Regions from separate parts of the Pseudoalteromonas sp. CO342X genome, predicted to be linked through region 1. Evidence: predicted binding sites of a transcription regulator. Region 1 holds the regulator's gene; the other holds the start of a gene.
The links. The regulator NrdR, encoded in region 1, represses ribonucleotide reductase genes. The targets are predictions, from matches to a motif close to AAACACNANATNTNGTGTTT.

Region 1 (10,929 bases):
GGCCTTTTTTGTTTTTGGAATGAGGAAAAATGATGCGAGTACTAAAGTTTGGAGGGTCTTCCCTCAAAGATTTTGCCTGTTTACAAAGAGTCAGCGAGCTAGTTAAAGACCATGGCCAACAACAAGCGCTTATCGTGCTGTCGGCTCCCGGTGGCATGACAGATCAGCTCGTTGAGCTTGCTGATTTGGCTGGACGAGGAGAAGCGTTTGACTCCCAGTGGCAGTCATTTACTTCCCGCAGCCAAGGCTTATACGATGAAGTACAAGCGGTGTACGGTGGTGTTGTAGGCTGGCCTGACTTTGAATTACTTAAGAATAAATTAGATGGAGCCAAGTTACTGGGACATTGCCCAGATCAAGCAAGAGCCTATGTTATTAGTTTTGGTGAACGCATTAGCGTTGCGCTGATGGACACTATGCTGCAATCAGATTCAGTAGCGCTTAGTGCTGACGCGTGTGTAAAAACGCAGGGCGGGTATCTTGATGCCGAGGTTGACCTTAAGCTAAGTAAATTATGTTTTGCAGAGTTGGTGCGTGCCCAAGCGTCGCGTTTTTATATCATGGCGGGCTTCACAGGAAGCAATGAAGCGGGCGAGCTGACAACACTTGGTCGCAATGGTTCTGACTACTCTGCGGCTGTCGCTGCTGCGTGTCTTGAAGCCGAAATCTGCCAAATCTGGACTGACGTTGATGGCGTCTACAGTGCAGATCCTCGCCTGATAAAGAAAGCGACTAAGGTCGACGTGCTATCTTATAAAGAAGCCATGGAGCTATCTTATTTTGGCGCTAAAGTGCTGCACCCAAAAACAATCTTACCTTGCGCCAAAGCAGATGTGCCTTGTGAAATTAAAAATACTCATGACCCAGAAGTGCCAGGTTCACTGATTTGTGCTCAAGGCGGTGGCGAGGCTCCAGTAAAAGCGCTTTCGAGTCTTGATAAACTGGCTATGCTGACCGTGGCAGGACCTGGAATGAAAGGCAAGGTTGGCATGGCTGCTCGGGTCTTTTCTGCACTGGCAGCAGATAACGTATCCATCGTACTTATTACGCAATCTTCTTGTGAATTCAGCATCAGTTTCTGTGTCCATGAGCAAGACTTAACACTTGCGCTGGCTGCGCTTGAGCAGGCATTTGAGCTTGAAACGCAAGCAGGTTTAATCGACCCAATTGAAGTGCAACGTAATCTTGCTATCGTTACTTTGGTTGGCGACAACATGAAAGCGCACAAAGGTCTTGCGGCCAAATTCTTTGCGTCACTTGCGCAGGCTCAGGTGAATATTGTTGCCATCGCGCAGGACTCAACGGAGAGTTCTATTTCGGCGGTGGTTGACGGTGAACTTTGCCAAGATGCAGTAAAAGTGTGTCACGAAAACTTCTTCACGCACGTGCCATCCATCGATGTTTTCTTGATTGGCTGCGGTCTAGTGGGTCAAGAATTAATGAAGCAGTTTCATAAGCAGCAAGTATGGCTTGAAAAACGCAATATCCGTTTGAATCTCTATGGCATTGCAAACTCAAGTAAGTGTTACTTAGACCCAGAAGGCGTACCGTTTGATAACTGGGAGCTGGCGCTTGAGAAAGCGGAGTCGGGCTTTGATTTACAACAGGTGAGCCAGTTTGTTAGACAAAATCATTTGATTAACCCTGTGATTGTCGATTGTAGTGCGGCTCAATTCGTTGCCGATGGCTATTTAGACTTTCTTAATGCGGGCTTTCATGTCGTTGCGGCTAATAAAAAAGCCAATACCGGCAGCTATGAGTATTATCAGTCACTACAACAGGCTGCACTAGCTAAGCGTCGTCACTTTCTATACGAAACTAACGTTGGCGCCGGACTCCCTGTATTAGACAACCTTAAACTGCTGTTTGGCGCAGGAGATGAATTGCTGTCATTTAGTGGTATTTTGTCTGGCTCGCTTTCGTATATCTTTGGCGTATTGTCGGATGGTTTATCGCTATCGGAAGCGACAGAGAAAGCTAAACAGAGTGGTTTTACAGAGCCAGATCCGCGCGATGACTTATCTGGTACGGATGTCGCGCGTAAGCTGCTTATCATTGCCCGTGAATCGGGACTGCCGTTGGAGCTCAGTGATATTGAAGTTGAATCTGTATTACCTGAAGGGTTTGCTGAGGGCGCCAGTGTTGATGAATTTATGGCGCAATTACCGCAATTAGATGATGCTTTCGCAGCGCGTATTGCGGCGGCCAAAGCACAAGGCCAAGTGCTACGCTATGTCGGTTCAATTGTTGACGGTAAATGCCGCGTTGGCATTGAAGCGGTAGAAAAAGAACATGCTCTGTACGATATTCGCGATGGTGAAAACGCACTGGCTATTTTGAGCCAATATTATCAACCAAAGCCTTTTGTGATCAGAGGTTATGGCGCGGGCGCAGAGGTAACCTCTGCAGGCGTATTTGCTGATATCCTAAAAACGCTGTCGAGGTAGGAGTTATGAAAACGTTTTATGCACCAGCGTCAATGGGTAATTTTTGTGTTGGCTTTGATGCCCTTGGCGCCGCGCTCCAGCCTATTGATGGCAGTTTACTGGGTGATCAGGTCAGCGTTGAAGCCGCAGAGCGTGATACGTTCAACTGTATTGGTCCATATGCCGAAAAGCTCTCCGCCGATCCTAAAGACAACTTGGCGTTTCAGTGTTTACAGCACTTCAAACAGCATGTGGCACCCAACATGCCGGCGGTTGCCATGACTTTGTATAAAGGCCTTCCTGTTGGTTCAGGTTTAGGCTCAAGTGCATGCTCTGTGGTTGCCGCTTTTGCTGCACTCAATGATTTTGCCAATACGCAATTAAGCCAAGAGGCGCTCATTGAATTGATGGCCGACTTTGAAGCAAAGGTCAGTGGTGGTCGTCACTACGACAACATCACGCCATGCTACCTTGGTGGACTACAACTGACTGCGGACTGCATTCCAAGTAAAGCAATCAGCGTTGCGCATGATGAAAGCTGGTTTTATGTTATTGCATATCCTGGCTTTGCATTGAATACAGCGAAAGCAAGACAAGCACTACCGCAGCAATTTTCTTTGCATCATACGGTGGAATTTGCCCAGCGACTGTCGGGCTTTTGTTTATTGATGCAGTCAGGTCAATTTGATAAAGCACTGTCGATGATGAAAGACAGTATTGCCGAGGAAGCGAGAGCGCCACTCATTGCTGGCTTTAGTGAGGCAAAAGACGCGCTACCAGCTTTAGGTGCCGAGCTGGTGAGTATTTCAGGGGCAGGGCCCACACTATTTGCTATTTGTAAGTCTGAGCAACAGGCAAATGCAGTGCAGCAATGGTTGCAACAAAATTACATTAATGAAGCGGGTTTTAGCCATATTTGCCGATTAGATGCGCAAGGCACAAGAGAATTAAAGGATCAAAAGTAATGAAATTAGTGAATTTAAAAGACGAACATCAGGTTGTTTCATTTGTTGAAGCGGTAAAAATTGGTTTAGGTCGTAACCAAGGGGTTTTTTTTCCTCCTACATTTGAGCGTATTGCGGATGTTGATGCACTACTTGAATTACCTTTTGCTGAGCGTAGTGCCAAGGTACTACATCACCTTATTGGCGATGAACTACCACGAGATACGCTCGATGCGATGGTAAAACGCGCCTTTAATTTCCCAGCTAAGTTAGTCGAAGTTGCTAAAAATCAGCATTGTTTAGAGCTTTTTCATGGACCAACACTGGCGTTTAAGGACTTTGGCGGCCGCTTTATGGCGGAATGCATTAGCATGTTTAATCAAGGTGAGCGCGTGACTATCCTCACCGCAACAAGTGGTGACACGGGCGCCGCCGTTGCCCATGCATTTTACGAAAAAGAAAATGTCGATGTGGTGATCCTTTATCCTCATGGCAAAATTTCGCTTGCCCAACAAAAGCTGTTTACAACACTTGGGAAAAACATTCATTGTTATGCTGTAGATGGCAGCTTTGATGACTGCCAAGCGATGGTAAAGTCTGCATTCCTTGATGACGAAGTAAAGCAAAAGCTTGGTCTTAATTCGGCAAACTCCATCAACATCAGTCGTTTAGTGGCACAAGTGTGTTATTACTTTGAAGCGCTAGCGCAATTACCTAAATCGCAGCGTGATAAAGTGCATGTTTCAGTGCCAAGTGGTAACTTCGGTAATGTCTGTGCAGCAATGATTGCAGCGGCGGTTGGATTACCTATTGCCAAGTTAAGTGCCACGACAAACCAAAATGATACTGTGCCTCGTTACATTGCCTCGGGTGAGTGGCAACCAAACGACACTTTAGAGTCACTCTCTAATGCGATGGACGTGAGTAAACCTAATAACTGGCCTCGTGTTGAAATCATGTTAGAAAGAGGGGATTTTAACAAACATGACTTTTATTCACGTTCGGTATCGGAAGCACGGACTCAGGTGGTAATGCAAGAATTACATGACAAAGGTTACTTGGCTGAGCCACACACTGCGATAGCCTACGAAGGATTAGCGCTGGACTCTCAAACGGATGAAACCGGAATTTTCCTTGCCACTGCGCATCCTGCGAAGTTTAAAGAATCTGTAGAAGGTGTTTTAAATCAGCAGCTTGATATGCCAAAACCGTTGGTCGATGCATTGCAAAAACCATGTTTGGCAGAGCCGCTTAGTGCAGATTATGATGCTTTGAAGGCGGCAATGTTAGCAAAACTCAACTAAATCAGAGAGCCTGTCTGAGTGGGTAGAACGCCCACTCAGATAAGGTCAATTTCAAGACTATATTAGCTTTTCAAATGCAACTTAGGTTGTCTTATTTAAAATATTAATGTTTAAATAAAAAAATATCATCGCGATAGGGGTGTGAAATAAATTCAATCCCTGCTTAAATATGCCCATGCTGATTTCATAGGCAAACTGGTTATCTTGTGATGCTAGATTGTCTTTAAAAATACCCTTACGTTTACCTAGGAGAAACCATGTTAGAACGTAACATGAATATTGCAGATTTTGACCCAGAACTATTTGCAGCGATTGAAGCAGAAACTTCACGTCAAGAAGAGCACATCGAGCTTATCGCTTCTGAGAACTACTGTAGCCCACGTGTACTTGAAGCGCAGGGTTCTCAGCTAACAAACAAGTATGCTGAAGGTTACCCAGGTAAGCGTTACTACGGCGGTTGTGAGCACGTAGACGTGGTTGAGCAACTTGCGATTGACCGCGCCAATGCGCTATTTGGTTCGACTTACGCAAACGTTCAGCCTCACGCAGGCTCACAAGCAAACGCGGCGGTATTCCAAGCGTTACTTCAGCCACATGACACTGTGCTAGGTATGAGCCTTGCTCACGGTGGTCACTTAACGCACGGTTCACACGTAAACTTCTCTGGTAAAACGTACAATGCTATCCAGTACGGTCTAAACGAAGAAACTGGTGAAATCGATTACGCGCAAGTTGAAGCGTTAGCACTTGAGCACAAGCCAAAAATGATCATCGGCGGTTTCTCTGCATACTCAGGGATCGTTGACTGGGCGAAGTTCCGCGAAATCGCTGACAAAGTAGGCGCTTACCTACTTGTTGATATGGCGCACGTTGCAGGTCTTGTTGCCGCTGGTATCTACCCAAGCCCAGTGCCTCATGCACACGTTGTAACAACAACAACGCACAAAACGCTAGCGGGTCCTCGTGGTGGTCTTATCATCTCTGCTTGTGATGATGAAGAAATCTACAAAAAGCTAAACTCTGCGGTATTCCCTGGCGGTCAAGGTGGTCCTCTATGTCACGTTATCGCTGCAAAAGCGGTTGCGTTCAAAGAAGCACTACAGCCAGAGTTCAAGTCATACCAAGAGCAAGTGGTTAAAAATGCACAAGCTATGGTTGCGGTACTTCAGGAGCGTGGTTATAAAGTGGTTTCTGGCAAAACTGAAAACCACCTGTTCCTACTTGATCTGATTGATAAAGACATCACAGGTAAAGACGCGGATGCAGCGCTTGGCCGTGCAAACATCACAGTAAACAAAAACTCTGTACCAAACGATCCACGTTCACCGTTCGTTACTTCTGGTCTTCGTATCGGTTCTCCTGCGATCACTCGCCGTGGCTTTAAAGAAGCTGAGTCGAAAGAGCTTGCTGGCTGGATCTGTGACGTACTAGACAACATCAATGATGAGTCTGTACAGGCACAAGTGAAAGAAAAAGTAAAAGCAATTTGCGCTAAATTACCTGTTTACGCATAATTTCGCTCACAAAAAAGCAGTTTTTTGTTATGATTAAGGCCGCATTCAAGCGGCCTTTTTTGTTTTTGAGTCAACGAGAGCGTCTATGCATTGTCCATTCTGTACAGCCAAAGATACCAAAGTGATAGATTCACGTTTGGTTGCTTCCGGCCACCAAGTCCGTCGCCGTCGTGAGTGTATTTTATGCCACGAACGCTTTACTACCTTCGAGGGCGCAGAGCTCTTAATGCCGCGCGTGATAAAGCAAGATGGTACCAGGGAGCCTTTCAATGAGGATAAGTTACTCAATGGCATGCACCGAGCGCTGGAAAAACGTCCCGTCAGCACTGAACAAATTGAAGAAGTAGTACACCAGATTAAATCTCAAATTCGTGGTACTGGTGAACGCGAAGTACCAAGCGACATGATTGGCGAATGTATTATGGAAGCCCTCAAAAAGCTCGATAAAGTGGCTTATGTGCGATTTGCTTCGGTATATCGCTCTTTCGAAGATATTCGTGAGTTTGGTGAAGAAATTGCGAGGTTGGGGGATTGAGCCAGTTCACAGCGCAAGACCTTGATTACATGAGCCGCGCCATCACGCTTGCAAAGCGCGGTAAATACACCACAACACCCAATCCAAACGTCGGCTGTGTGATCGTAAAAGACGGTGAAATCGTCGGCGAAGGCGCGCACTTAAAAGCAGGTGAAGGCCATGCTGAAGTGCATGCGCTTAAGCAAGCTGGAGCTAAAGCCGCTGGTGCAACTGCCTATGTAACGCTTGAGCCGTGTAGTCACTATGGCAGAACGCCGCCGTGCGCAAAAGGTCTGATTGATGCAGGCGTCAGCAGAGTGGTTGCTGCCATGGTTGATCCCAACCCACAAGTTGCAGGGCGTGGATTGGCAATGTTAGAAGCCGCAGGAATTGCAACGGCTTTTGGTTTGCTAGAGCCACAAGCAAGGGCACTGAATACCGGATTCTTGAAGCGAATGGAGTATGGGTTGCCGTTCGTGACTTGTAAGCTTGCCGCTTCTGTTGATGGTAAAACCGCACTAAACAATGGCCAGAGCAAGTGGATTACCTCAGCGGAAGCGCGCTTAGACGTACAGCGCCACCGCGCGCAGAGCTGTGTGGTCTTGACCGGAGCGGATACGGTTATGGTAGACAACGCCAGACTCAATGTTCGTGAGGAGTCTTTGCAAGACATCGATTATCCTCAATCTGAGCTACGCCAGCCGATACGTGCGATTATTGACTCACAAAATCGTCTGACACCAGATCTTGCGCTATTTAAAATTACATCTCCGGTGATTATTTTTCGCCGTACTATTGATAATTCAGCGCAATGGCCTCATTTCGTAGAGCAAATTGTCGTGCCTGAAATCAACGGTAAGCTCGACCTAAAAGCCGTGCTCAACAAGCTGGCTGAAAAGCACTGTAATTATGTTTGGCTAGAAGCCGGTGCCACCCTTGCGGGGGTAATGCATGAACAAGGGCTAATCGATGAATATATCGTCTATTTGGCACCGAAAATAATTGGTGCTGGAAAAGGGCTGTTTAACACCACGCCACTGAGTGCCATGTCGCAAATACCAGAGTTAGTGTTTGGCGACGTTTGCCAAGTGGGGCCTGATCTCAAACTTATCGCGACTAAAGAGAAGTAAAATGTTTACAGGTATTATCGAAGCAACAGGAACATTAACTCAATTGCAGCTCAAGGGCGGCGATTTAATTGTTCGTGTGACCACGACATCTCTTGATATGAGCGATGTAAACTTGGGTGATAGTATTGCCACGAACGGGGTTTGCCTGACTGTAACTGAGAAGTTTCATGATGGCTTCAAAGCCGATGTTTCTAACGAAACCTTAAGTTTGACGCGTTTTGCCGAGTACAAACAAGGCCAAAAGGTCAATCTTGAAAAGGCGCTGCAGCCGATTTCACGTCTAGGCGGTCATTTGGTGTCAGGCCATGTGGATGGTATTGCTGAAGTGGTTGAGATAACCGCTAATGCCAGAGCGACTGACTATTGGTTAGCCGCGCCGTCATCGCTAATGAAGTATATTCCGTATAAAGGTTCGGTTGCTATTGATGGTATCAGTTTGACGGTCAATGCCGTGGAACAAAACCGCTTTAAATTGACCATAGTGCCACACACGGCGCAAGAAACGACGATTGCAGGTTTTCAAGTCGGGTCAAAATTAAACCTAGAGGTTGACCAAATCGCCCGCTACCTCGAAAGACTAATTCAGGGTGAGCCAAGCGCTGCCAGCGAGTCCACTCTCACAACCAGTCTATTGGCGAAAGCTGGCTTTATAAAGTAGCCACAGACAAAGTAAAAATGGGAAAACTATGAGTTTAAATAGTGCTGAGGAAATCATCGCGGACATTAAAGCCGGTAAAATGGTTATTTTGATGGACGATGAAGACCGAGAAAATGAAGGTGATCTGATCATTGCAGCAGAGCACATTACACCAGATGCAATTAATTTCATGGCAACATATGGTCGCGGGTTAATCTGTTTGACCATGACACAGGAGCGCTGTGAGCAGCTGAACTTGCCACTAATGGTGAAAACCAATGGCGCTCAGTTCTCTACCAACTTTACTTTGTCTATTGAAGCTGCGAAAGGCGTAACGACGGGGATTTCAGCGGCAGATCGTGCTCGTACAGTGCAAGCTGCAGTTGCCAAAGGTGCAGTGCCTGAAGATATTGTGCAACCTGGTCATATCTTCCCAATTATGGCGCAACCAGGCGGCGTTTTAACGCGTGCAGGTCATACTGAAGCTGGATGTGATTTAGCACGTTTGGCGGGATTGGAACCTGCATCTGTGATTGTTGAAATTCTAAATCCAGACGGCACTATGGCACGTCGCCCACAACTAGAAGTATTTGCAAAAGAACACGATATTAAAATCGGCACCATTGCTGATTTAATTGAGTATCGTAACTTAAACGAAACCACTATCGAAAAAGTAGCAGAGTGTAAACTGCCTACTGAGTTTGGTGAGTTTAACCTAGTGACGTACAAAGACACCATTGATAATCAACTTCACTATGCGATGGTAAAAGGCGAGATCAAATCGGAAGAAGCCAATTTAGTACGTGTGCATTTGCAAAGCACGTTTAACGACATTCTTCATTCAGATCGCAGCGCGGATAGAAGCTGGACACTGCAAAGTGCCATGAAGCACATTGCTGACAACGAAGGCGTATTAGTCATTCTTGGTAAGCAAGAACGCAGCGAAGAGATGGAAGCGTTGGTTAAGGCATTTGCTGCGGAAGATGCGGGTGAACAGGTGAACTACCGTAAATTCCAAGGTACTTCGCGCACCGTAGGTGTGGGGTCGCAAATTTTGGCTGATTTAGGCATTCAGAAAATGCGCCTAATGAGTCTACCTAAAAAATATCATGCGCTGTCTGGTTTCCACTTAGAAGTGGTTGAATACGTCGAACCAAAATAATTCCAAAATGCCAAATTGATCGCAATCGCCTATATTCAGATAGTAGGCGATTGCCACATTACTGTGCTATCATGCGCCTCAATTTGGCAATTGCTCATACAGATTAGGAACATCTAATGAAAGTAATCGAAGGTAATAAATACGCTCCTGGCAAAAAATTTGCCATTGTCATTTCACGTTTTAACGATTTTATCGGTAGCAGCTTACTTGAAGGCGCTGTAGATGAATTAAAGCGTACCGGTGGTGTTAGCGATGAAGATATCACAGTTGTATATGTACCGGGAGCGGTTGAACTACCACTAGCAGCAAAACGCGTTGCGATGAAAAAAGAGCACGACGCGATTATTGCGCTAGGTGTGATTATTCGTGGTGGTACGCCACACTTCGATTTAGTTGCTAACGAGTCTAACAAAGGCTTAGCTAGCGTTTCATTAGATTATGACATCCCTGTTGCTTTTGGTGTACTTACTACCGAAAGCATTGAGCAAGCTATCGAGCGCGCGGGCACTAAAATGGGCAACAAAGGGGGAGAAGCCGCCCTTGGAGCTCTAGAAATGGTGAACGTGCTAGAGCAAATTTAAGAGGAATCTCAGTGAAACCAGCAGCTAGACGCAAAGCACGTGTACTTGCTTTACAAGCTATTTATTCTTGGCAGCTAAGTGGTAACCCAATTGCCGATATCGAACAGCAAATGCTGATCGAAAACGACGTAACTAAAGTCGATGTAGAATACTTCAAAGACTTAGCGCGTGGTGTTGTTGTTAACCAAAAGCAGCTAGACGAAGCAATTCGTCCGCATTTAGCTCGTCCACTTGAAGAATTGGATATGGTTGAGCTTGCCGTGTTACGTGTTAGTGCTTATGAGCTTAAATTCCGTGAAGATGTGCCATACAAAGTGGCTATCAACGAAGGTATTGAGTTAGCGAAAATGTTTGGCGCTGAAGAGAGCCACAAATTCGTTAACGGTGTACTAGACAAAGCGGTTAAGTTTATTCGCAAATAAGCTTTACTATAGGAATAGCCGGCCTTGGCCGGCTTTTTTGTGTATGAAAGAATTTGAGCTAATCAATCACTACTTTAAAGGCCGTGGCATTATTCGCCGAGATGTAGAGCTTGGGATCGGTGATGACTGCGCCTTGGTTTCAGTTCCTGCTGGCAATCAGCTTGCGGTAACAACGGATACGCTAGTTTCGGGTGTGCACTTTTTTGAAGATATTCCACCACGGGCGCTTGGCCATCGTGTGATTGCGGTAAACCTTAGCGACTTAGCTGCTATGGGCGCGGAACCTACTTGGGTA
Region 2 (10,929 bases), on a different contig from region 1:
CCATTCTTTTTCTTGCTCAGCTGCTTCAACAAACATCTTAATCGCTTCGTCACGGCATTGTGCTGCCACGATAGACATTTCAGGGTCATCTTTGCCTTCTTGCATGATATTCAGCATGTGCTGTGTGCCAGACAAATGAAGCGCTTCATCACGAGCAATTAGCTTGATGATCTTTGCATTACCTTCCATAAGCTCTCGCTCAGCAAAAGCAAACGAGCAGGCAAAACTCACGTAGAAGCGAATAGCTTCTAAGATGTTTACCGACATGATGCAAAGGTACAGGAGCTTTTTCAGTTCAAACAAGTTAATGACGACCGTTGTGCCATTAATTTCATGCTTGCCCTCACCGTATTGATTATAAAGGCTTACCTTTTCTATCAGTTCGTCATAATACTTGGTCACTGCATCCGCACGTTCAACAATTTTGTCATTGCCCACGATGTCGTCAAAGATCACTTCCGGGTTTTGCGTCACATTACGAATAATGTGAGTGTAAGAGCGGCTGTGGATCGTTTCACTAAACGCCCAAGTTTCGATCCAAGTTTCAAGTTCAGGGATGGAGACGATCGGCAAAAGTGCAACGTTAGGAGAGCGACCTTGAACACTGTCTAGCAATGTTTGATATTTTAGGTTGCTCAAAAAGATATGTCTTTCGTGCTCAGGAAGTGCCTGAAAGTCCAATCTATCCTTACTTACATCTACTTCTTCTGGACGCCAGAAAAACGATAATTGCTTTTCAATTAGTTTTTCGAAAATAGGGAACTTCTGTTGGTCGTAGCGAGATACATTAACTGTTTGCCCGAAAAACATCGGTTCTTTTAATTGGTCGTTATGATTTCTGCTAAACGTAGAATATGCCATAAATGTGTTACTCAATACCTAAAAAAGCGGGTGAAGACCACCCGCATAAAAAGTTATATCTTACAAGCGCCGCCTTCACAGCCATCGTCTTCTGCTTCTGGTTTCAACTCATCTTGAGCATCCGAAGCACCGTCGCGGGTATTATGGTAGTAAAGTGTCTTAACACCAAGTTTGTACGCGGTGAGTAAGTCTTTTAGCAATAGTTTCATAGGAACTTTACCCGCTTCAAACTTACTTGGATCATAATTGGTATTTGCAGAGATAGTTTGATCGATGAACTTCTGCATAATACCAACTAGCGCAAGGTAACCATCGTTAGATGGAATATCCCAAAGTAGCTCATAGTTGTCTTTGAGGCGGTCGTACTCAGGTACAACTTGCTTCAAGATACCATCTTTACTTGCTTTAACACTGATATGACCACGAGGTGGTTCAATACCGTTTGTTGCATTTGAGATTTGCGATGATGTTTCCGATGGCATCAAGGCTGACAACGTTGAGTTACGCATACCATGTTCTTGGATACTTGCTCTTAATGCATCCCAGTCAAGGCGTAATGGCTCTTCACAGACTTTATCAAGGTCACGCTTATAGGTATCTATTGGCATGATACCTTGTGAGTAGGTCGTCTCGTTAAACTTAGGACAAGCGCCACGTTCTTTTGCCAGTTCATTCGATGCTTTCATCAGATAGTATTGGATCGCTTCAAATGTTCTGTGTGTTAGGCCGTTAGCACTACCGTCTGAGTACTTAACGCCATTCTTTGCAAGATAATAAGCAAAGTTAATCACACCGATACCCAGTGTACGGCGTCCCATCGTTGCATTGTACGCAGCAGGAACAGGGTAGTCTTGATAGTCTAATAGGTTATCAAGTGCGCGAACCGCAAGCTCTGCTAACTCTTCTAGCTCATCTAGAGACTTGATGGCACCTAAGTTAAATGCTGAAAGCGTACAAAGTGCAATTTCACCTTCAGGGTCATTTACATGGCTTAACGGCTTCGTTGGTAGTGCAATTTCAAGGCATAGGTTTGACTGGCGGATCGGTGCAACCTTAGAGTCAAACGGACTGTGTGTATTACAGTGGTCAACGTTTTGTAGATAAATACGACCGGTGCTCGCACGTTCTTGCGCAAACATTGAGAATAATTCAATCGCTTTAATGCGTTTCTTACGAATAGCCTCATCTTGCTCGTACTTAACATACAGTTCTTCGAATTTATCTTGATCTTCAAAGAATGCGTCGTAAAGACCTGGCACATCTGATGGACTAAATAGCGTGATATAGTCGTCTTTAATTAGGCGGCTATACATGGTTTTGTTGAACTGCACGCCATAATCTAAATGACGCACGCGGTTCTCTTCAACACCTCGGTTATTCTTTAGTACTAATAGGTTTTCAACTTCAAGATGCCAAAGCGGGTAGAATAGGGTCGCTGCGCCACCACGCACACCGCCTTGAGAACAGCTTTTAACAGCCGTTTGGAAGTGCTTATAAAATGGAATACATCCTGTGTGGTACGCTTCACCATTTCTGATTGGGCTACCTAGTGCACGAATACGACCAGCGTTAATACCGATACCAGCGCGCTGACTGACGTATTTTACAATCGCAGAAGAAGTTGCGTTGATAGAATCTAGGCTATCAGCACATTCAATCAGTACGCAAGAGCTAAACTGACGTGTCGGCGTACGAACACCAGCCATAATTGGCGTTGGTAATGAAATTTTGAATGTTGAAACCGCATCGTAGAATCGCTTTATGTAATCTAGACGCGTTTCTTTCGGGTAGTTTGCAAACAGGCTTGCAGCAACAAGAACATATAAGAACTGCGCACTTTCATAGATCTCACCTGTTACGCGGTTTTGTACAAGGTACTTACCTTCCAACTGCTTAACGGCTGCATAGCTGAAGTTCATATCTCGGCTATGGTCGATGTAGCTGTTTAGCTCATCAAACTCTGCTTTTGTGTAGTCAGTAAGAAGGTGCTGATCATAGCGCTTGTCTTCAACCAGTTTTACCACATGGTCGTGTAAGTGCGGCGGCTCAAAACAGCCATAGGCTTTCTTACGCAAGTGGAAAATAGCCAAACGAGCGGCTAGATACTGATAATCTGGAGACTCTTTTGAGATCAGATCGGCTGCAGCTTTAATAATCGTTTCGTGGATATCACCAGTACGAATACCGTCATAAAACTGGATGTGTGACTTTAATTCAACCTGAGAAACTGAGACGTTATCTAGGCCTTCTGCCGCCCATGTAATGACACGATGGATCTTATCTAGATCTAACGGTTCTTTGCGACCGTTTCTTTTGCATACAGATAGCTGTTGGTTCATGTTATGTGCCTGTATTCCTTAGGAACGCGCTTTAGATGTCGCACGAATATAAAATTGTTTAGCAAACCACCACTATATATGGTGCCCTAGTGGCTAGGGATCACAAGATAGTGGGGTTGACGTGAATTTGCAAGAGAACAACTCGGGCAGAATTGTGGATAAGTTTGGGATAATTTATTTATGTAAGTATCCACTAACCTATGACAATCCACTTATCTGCCCACAAAGAAAAATCAACAAAAAGATGACGCTTTTCAGCAAAAATAAAAAAAAATTCTAACTGATTTTTTTCTACACAAATTCGTATCTATTATAGCAAAAACACAATATATGGTGTTTTATTTTTTTATCAACACTAAATATGCGATAACGTGTCTAATGGGTTAGTAAGATAGAGATCCGCCTGCCAAGACTTAGCTTCAGCTTCAGATGGAATGAATCCCCACATTGCCGCTGCACTAATCATTTTTGCGGATTTTGCAGCAATAATATCTCGCTCAGCATCGCCAACATAAATACATTGCGCTGGTGAAACCCCCAATTTTGACGCCACTAACAGTAAAGGCTCGGGATTAGGTTTGGCCACCGCCAGTGTATCTCCGCATACTACTGTCTCGATCTTTGCAAGTTCAGGGATCTGTTTTAGTAGCGGAAGTGTTAAAAACTCAGGTTTGTTGGTCATGATCCCAATCTGAATCTCTTTTTCTAGAAGTGCCGCTAATAACTCACCAATTTGCGCAAAGCATTGGGAATGTACAGATAAATTCGCCAGGTAGTAGTCGAGTACACCTTGACGTAAAACCTGAGTGTCGTAGTGCTTTAATGACTCACCAAATCCTACCTGCAACATCGCTGCTACGCCGTTTGAAATCGCACTGCTATATACCTGTTTGCCGACAGTAGGCATTTTATTAGCAGTTAAAACGTGGTTTAGTGCAGCGCCCAAATCATCACTGGTATCCAGCAAGGTGCCGTCTAAATCAAATAGTACCGCTTGGATCATGCCAGCTTCTCAAAGTGTAGAATGTAGTTAACTGAAACGTCTTTCGTTAAGGTAAATGTTTTGCCGATAGGGTTGTAGTTAATCCCTGTCGCAGCTCTAACTTTGAGGTCGTACTTTTCAGCCCAGTCAATTAAGGTCGAAGGGCGAATAAACTTATCATGCTCATGCGTGCCTTCAGGAACCATTTTAAGCAGCTTTTCAGCAGCGACGATAGCTAGTAAATACGCTTTTGTAGTTTTGTTTAAGGTAGAAAAAAATACATGACCGCCGGGCTTAACTAGCTGTGCGACTGAACGAATAATGGATTCTGGGTCTGGTACGTGTTCTAGCATTTCCATGCAAGTTACTACATCGAATTCACTTTGGTGCATGGCTGCGAATTCTTCCGCTGGCACTTTTTGATAGTCTACGTTAACGCCGACCTCTAATGCGTGGAGCTTTGCGACGTTAAGCGGCTCTTGCCCCATATCGATACCGGTTGCATTTGCACCCAGCTTAGCCATGCTTTCTGTTAAAATCCCGCCACCACAACCGATATCCAATACTGTTTTTGCAAATAGGCCTTCACACTTATCGTTAATAAAGTCCAATCTCAATGGGTTAATGTCGTGTAATGGTTTAAACTCTCCCTCTCGGTCCCACCAGCGCTCTGCTATTTCTTCAAATTTAGCGATTTCATTAGGGTCTACATTTTGATGTTCGGTCATAAAAAACTTCCTCGTCGAATTGAGCGCATTATAAAGGGGATTAGATAAAAATAGCACCTGTAAAACGGTAAAAAGTGTGTTAGCATGCTTGACGAATTTTATAATAAACAAAGCCCCCGCTGATACTCTGAGGCAATTCGGCTATTTTTTGAAGCGCGTTTAATTGGCGCTTCAGCAGAAAGAGCAATTTGATATTCAGATAGCATCTCAACACAAGTTGTAGTGTGACACAAAAGGGGTGGACACTGAAGGAAAGTGGAGTCAAATGTCTGATCTCGCCAATGAAATCCTGCCAGTCAATATCGAAGATGAATTAAAAAATTCATACCTAGATTATGCAATGAGTGTAATCGTAGGTCGTGCATTACCTGACGTACGTGACGGCCTAAAGCCTGTTCACCGTCGTGTATTGTTCGCGATGAATGAACTTAAAAATGACTGGAACAAACCTTATAAAAAGTCAGCTCGTGTAGTTGGTGACGTAATCGGTAAATATCACCCGCATGGTGATAGCGCGGTTTACGATACTATTGTACGTATGGCTCAGCCTTTCTCTCTACGCTATATGCTCGTAGATGGACAAGGTAACTTTGGTTCTGTCGATGGTGACTCTGCAGCTGCGATGCGTTATACCGAAGTACGTATGGCGAAAGTCGCTCACGAGTTACTTGCTGACCTTGAAAAAGAAACCGTTGATTATGTACCAAACTACGATGGTACAGAGCAAATTCCAGATGTGTTACCAACTAAAGTGCCTAACTTATTGGTGAATGGTTCATCTGGTATCGCGGTTGGTATGGCGACCAATATTCCACCTCACAACTTAACTGAGGTGATCAATGGTTGTTTGGCTGTGATCCAGAATCCAGACATCACCATTGAAGAGTTAATTGACTATATTCCGGGTCCTGATTTCCCGACTGCTGCCATCATTAGCGGTAAAAACGGCATCGAACAAGCCTATAAAACAGGTCGTGGTAAGATCTATATTCGCGCGAAAGCTGAAATCGAAGTCGATGAGAAAACAAACAAAGAAACCATCATCGTTCATGAAATTCCTTACCAAGTTAACAAAGCAAGACTAATCGAAAAGATTGCAGAGCTTGTTAAAGATAAAAAGGTTGAAGGGATCAGTGCACTACGCGACGAGTCTGATAAAGACGGTATGCGTATTGTTATTGAAATCAAACGCGGTGAAGTCGGTGAGGTTGTACTAAACAACCTATACGCTCAAACACAACTACAAACTGTGTTTGGCATCAATATGGTTGCACTAGATAACAACCAGCCCAAGTGTTTCAACCTGAAAGAAATGCTTGATGCGTTTATTATTCACCGTCGTGAAGTCGTAACGCGTCGTACTGTATTTGACCTGCGTAAGGCAAGAGACCGAGCGCATACGCTTGAAGGCCTCGCAATTGCGCTAGCCAACATTGACCCAATCATTGAGCTTATTCGTAAGTCACCAACACCAGCAGAAGCGAAAGCGGCGCTAACTGCGCGAGCTTGGGATCTTGGTAACGTTAAATCAATGCTTGAGCGTACTGGCGAAGAAAATGTTGCGCGTCCAGATTGGTTAGCGGAAGAATTAGGGATCCGTGATGGTCAGTACTATTTGTCTGAGCAACAAGCCCAAGCAATCCTAGACTTAAGACTTCACAAATTAACGGGTCTTGAGCACGAGAAAATTCTAGCAGAATACAAAGAACTACTCGATCTTATTGCTGAGCTACTGTACATCCTTTCTACTCCAGAGCGTTTAATGGAAGTGATCCGCGATGAGTTAGTTGAAATAAAAGAAACGTATGGTGATGAGCGTCGCACAGAGATCACTGCTGCTGCGCACGATATCAGTTTAGAAGATTTGATCAACGAAGAAGACGTTGTAGTGACGCTTTCTCATGAAGGCTACGTGAAATATCAACCTCTTAGTGATTACGAAGCTCAGCGTCGTGGTGGTAAAGGGCGATCTGCAACTAAGATGAAAGATGAAGACTTTATCGAGCGTCTACTCGTTGCAAATACTCACGATACAATTCTTTGTTTCTCCACTTCTGGCCGCTTGTATTGGTTGAAAGTTTACCAGCTGCCGCTTGCATCACGTGCTGCGCGTGGAAAGCCAATTGTTAATTTGTTACCACTCGAAGCTGATGAGCGTATTACGACAATTTTACCAGTTCGTGAATACGAAGAAGATAAGTTTATCGTCATGGCGACGGCAAGTGGTATCGTTAAGAAAACACCTCTGACTGCATACAGCCGTCAGCGCGCAAGTGGCATTATTGCTATCAACTTGAACGAAGGCGATAGCCTGATCGGTGCTAACATCACCACAGGTGAAAATGACATCATGCTATTTACTGAGCATGGTAAAGTTGTACGCTTTAACGAGAAGCAGCGAGATTCAGAAACAGGTGAAGTGAAGCGTGATCCTGAAACTGGCGAAGAAATGTTGGCTTTACGTCCGATGGGCCGTACAGCAACCGGTGTTCGTGGTATCAAGATGCCTGATGACGTGAAAGTGGTATCACTAATCGTACCACAAGGCGATGGTGCAATCTTGACCGTAACTGAAAATGGTTATGGTAAGCGTACACCGCTTGAAGAGTACCCAGCGAAGAGCCGTGCAACACAAGGTGTAGTGTCAATCAAAGTAACTGAAAGAAATGGTTCTGTGGTTGGCGCGGTTCAAGTTGATGACAACGATGAAATCATGTTGATCTCAAACCGTGGTACGTTAGTTAGAACGCGTGTAAACGAAGTTTCTACGGTAGGTCGTAACACCCAAGGTGTTATTCTGATCCGTACGATGGAAGAAGAAAAGGTAGTAGGCCTTCAACGCATCGAAGAAATTGAAGTGCAAGAGTTGCCTGAAGGTGACGTTGCAGAGCTAGAAGGTGAAGCAACACCTGCTGCGGGATCTGACGCAGAGGAATAAAAAAATCCTACCCAAAAAAAGCGACTTCGGTCGCTTTTTTTCTTTCTGTCAATTTTTTCAATCTGTTCCTCTATGACAAGAGCCTGAAGCCTGATAAATTAAGGCTACCAACAATCCGATGTTTTAGTCGGGCAGCCCACTGTTCATCCAAAAAGTCATGAGAATAACGCTATTCTTTGGATGATCTAGATTATTTGGAATGAGGAAAAATATGACGGTTTATAATTTTTGCGCGGGTCCTGCGATGTTACCTGTTGAAGTTATGAAAAAAGCGCAAAAAGAATTTCTAGATTGGCAAAATCTGGGTGTTTCGGTGATGGAAGTGAGCCATCGTTCGGCACCGTATCTTGAAATGGCAAAGCAATGCGAAGCAAGCTTGCGTCGTTTGATGAACATCTCTGGTGAATTTGAAGTCCTGTTTATGCATGGTGGTGGCCGAGGTCACTTTGCTGCTGTACCGTTAAATCTACATGTAGATGGTGTACCTGGCGTATATATCGAGAACGGGATCTGGTCTACCGGTGCGACGAAAGAAGGTGAAAAATTCACGCAAACGCACGCGATTAATATTCGTACTGACGAAAATGGTCAATTCGATATTTTACCTGTCTCCGAATGGAAGTTACCAGAAAACGCTTCATACATTCACTATTGTCCAAACGAAACCATCGACGGTATCGAAATATTTGACGTTCCAAAGCATGCAACCGCACCAATTGTAGCGGATATGTCTTCCAATATTTTATCTCGCGAAATTAACGTCGATGACTTTGATTTGATCTATGCTGGTGCACAAAAAAATATCGGTCCTTCGGGTCTCAGTATCGCCATTGTACGTAAGACGTTATTGAAGCGTGAAGGGTTGCCAAGACCTGCTATCCTTGATTACGCCATTGAGGCTGATCAGCAAAGCATGTACAACACACCACCGACATTTGCATGGTATCTTGCGTTTGAGGTATTCAAGTATCTTGAAAGCATTGGTGGTGTTAAAGCCATGGAAGCGCACAATCAAGAAAAAGCAGCCATTTTATACGATTATATTGATGGCTCTGATTTCTATTCAAACAAAGTTGCAAAACATTGTCGCTCATTGATGAACGTACCATTTTGGTTAAATGATGACAGCCTAAATGTTAAATTCTTGGCAGAGGCAGAACAAAACGGTTTAATTGCACTTGAAGGCCACCGTTTTGTTGGCGGTATGCGAGCTAGTATATACAACGCCATGCCAATTGAAGGGATCAAAGCGTTAGTTGCATTTATGGATAAATTCGCACGGGAGAATAGTTGATGGAACAATTGACTCTCAAGCCTATTACTAAAGTCAGTGGCAGTGTGACGTTACCAGGCTCTAAAAGCTTGTCAAATCGTATTTTGTTGCTTGCAGCGTTGTGCGAAGGCACGACAAAAGTGACGAACTTATTGGATAGCGATGACATCCGCCATATGTTAAGCGCATTGTCTCAGTTAGGCGTTGAAGTAACCTTAGAAGACGATAATACGGTGGCACTGGTCAAAGGAAATGGTGGTAACTTTAACACCCCCGTTGAGCCGCTATTTTTAGGCAATGCCGGTACAGCATATCGCCCATTAACTGCAGTGCTTGCAGCTATACCCGGTGATTATGAACTGATTGGTGAGCCACGAATGGAAGAGCGTCCAATTGGCCATCTTGTTGATGCCATGCAAACGCTTGGTGCTGATATTCAATATCTCAAAAACAAAGACTACCCGCCGTTAAAAATTACAGGTAAGCAACTTGCTGGTGGTGAAGTTGAGATTGACGGCAGTATCTCAAGCCAATTCTTAACCGCATTATTGATGGCGGCACCGCTTTTTAGTGGCGATACGAATATTGCGATTAAAGGTGAGCTGGTTTCAAAGCCTTATATTGATATTACCATTGGCGTGATGGCGCACTTTGGGGTTCATGTCGAAAACCACGATTATCAACATTTTGTGGTAAAAGCAGGCCAGCAGTATCAATCTCCTGGAACACTTATGGTTGAAGGGGACGCCTCGTCAGCCTCTTATTTCATCGCAGCTGCTGCAATTGCAGGTGGTGAAATTGAGATAAAGGGAGTGGGTAAACAAAGTGTGCAAGGTGATATCGGCTTTGCCAAAGTGATGGAACAAGTCGGTGCAAACATTGATTGGCACGATGAGCGTATCGTTGTCCGAAAAGGTGAGCTAAATGGTGTGGACATTGACGCCAACGCTATCCCCGATGCGGCGATGACGCTTGCAACCGTAGCGCTATTCGCAAAAGGTAAAACAGCAATTCGTAATATCTACAATTGGCGTGTGAAAGAAACCGATAGGCTAGCTGCTATGGCGACTGAACTTAAAAAAGTAGGCGCAGAAGTGGTAGAAGGCCAAGACTTTATCGAAGTTACACCACCGGCTAATTTTAATTTTACGGATGTAGACACATACAATGACCATCGCATTGCGATGTGTTTTTCTATGGTCGCAGTGGGTGGTCAAGCTATCACGATTAACGACCCAAAATGTACGGCAAAAACTTTCCCAACCTATTTTTCAGTGTTAGAAAGCATTAGTCAGTATTAATTTCATCCAAGGTGTTGAAGATGTTCAGCACCTTACAATCTTCTCTAAAATAGTCATCATAACAAAGTCAAATACACGCATATTTGACTGAATTTCATTCAGTCAAAGCCAGTCAGCACCTGACTTTTAGTGCCTTTCACTGTACTAATAATTTGAGATATAACAAAAAATGACAGGTAAATAAGGATATATTCAGCAAATTGACGTATACTATGCGCCGTCAAATTCAGGTGAGCATTTTTAGGAGGTCTAAATGCAGGCAGCTATGCCAGTTATCACCGTAGACGGCCCAAGTGGTTCAGGCAAAGGAACTGTTTGTCGCTTGTTAGCTGAAACATTAAATTGGGAAGTGTTGGATAGCGGTGCGATTTATCGCGTGCTTTCGTTAGCAGCATTACACCACCAAATTGCAACTGATAACGAAGAGGGGTTGGTCCCACTTGCTGCCAATTTGGATGTACAATTTTCTATCGATAAAGAAACTAAAAAAAGCAAAATTGTACTTGA

Region 2: nrdA (class 1a ribonucleoside-diphosphate reductase subunit alpha) is a predicted target of NrdR. The motif match lies at 3,268-3,287, and genes of this name have one in related genera.

Annotation. Positions count from the first base shown of each region.
Region 1 covers NZ_SGPH01000010.1:293,061-303,989, forward strand. The annotation lists gene thrA (bifunctional aspartate kinase/homoserine dehydrogenase I) at 33-2,447, shown strand; gene thrB (homoserine kinase) at 2,453-3,391, shown strand; gene thrC (threonine synthase) at 3,391-4,674, shown strand; gene glyA (serine hydroxymethyltransferase) at 4,932-6,188, shown strand; gene nrdR (transcriptional regulator NrdR) at 6,274-6,723, shown strand; gene ribD (bifunctional diaminohydroxyphosphoribosylaminopyrimidine deaminase/5-amino-6-(5-phosphoribosylamino)uracil reductase RibD) at 6,720-7,832, shown strand; gene EXT47_RS03350 (riboflavin synthase) at 7,834-8,490, shown strand; gene ribBA (bifunctional 3,4-dihydroxy-2-butanone-4-phosphate synthase/GTP cyclohydrolase II) at 8,519-9,631, shown strand; gene ribE (6,7-dimethyl-8-ribityllumazine synthase) at 9,748-10,212, shown strand; gene nusB (transcription antitermination factor NusB) at 10,224-10,634, shown strand; gene thiL (thiamine-phosphate kinase) at 10,678-10,929, shown strand, end outside.
Region 2 covers NZ_SGPH01000016.1:246,403-257,331, forward strand. The annotation lists gene nrdB (class Ia ribonucleoside-diphosphate reductase subunit beta) at 1-861, opposite strand, end outside; gene nrdA (class 1a ribonucleoside-diphosphate reductase subunit alpha) at 915-3,200, opposite strand; gene EXT47_RS08130 (HAD family hydrolase) at 3,556-4,203, opposite strand; gene ubiG (bifunctional 2-polyprenyl-6-hydroxyphenol methylase/3-demethylubiquinol 3-O-methyltransferase UbiG) at 4,200-4,910, opposite strand; gene gyrA (DNA gyrase subunit A) at 5,176-7,848, shown strand; gene serC (3-phosphoserine/phosphohydroxythreonine transaminase) at 8,060-9,142, shown strand; gene aroA (3-phosphoshikimate 1-carboxyvinyltransferase) at 9,142-10,422, shown strand; gene cmk ((d)CMP kinase) at 10,676-10,929, shown strand, end outside.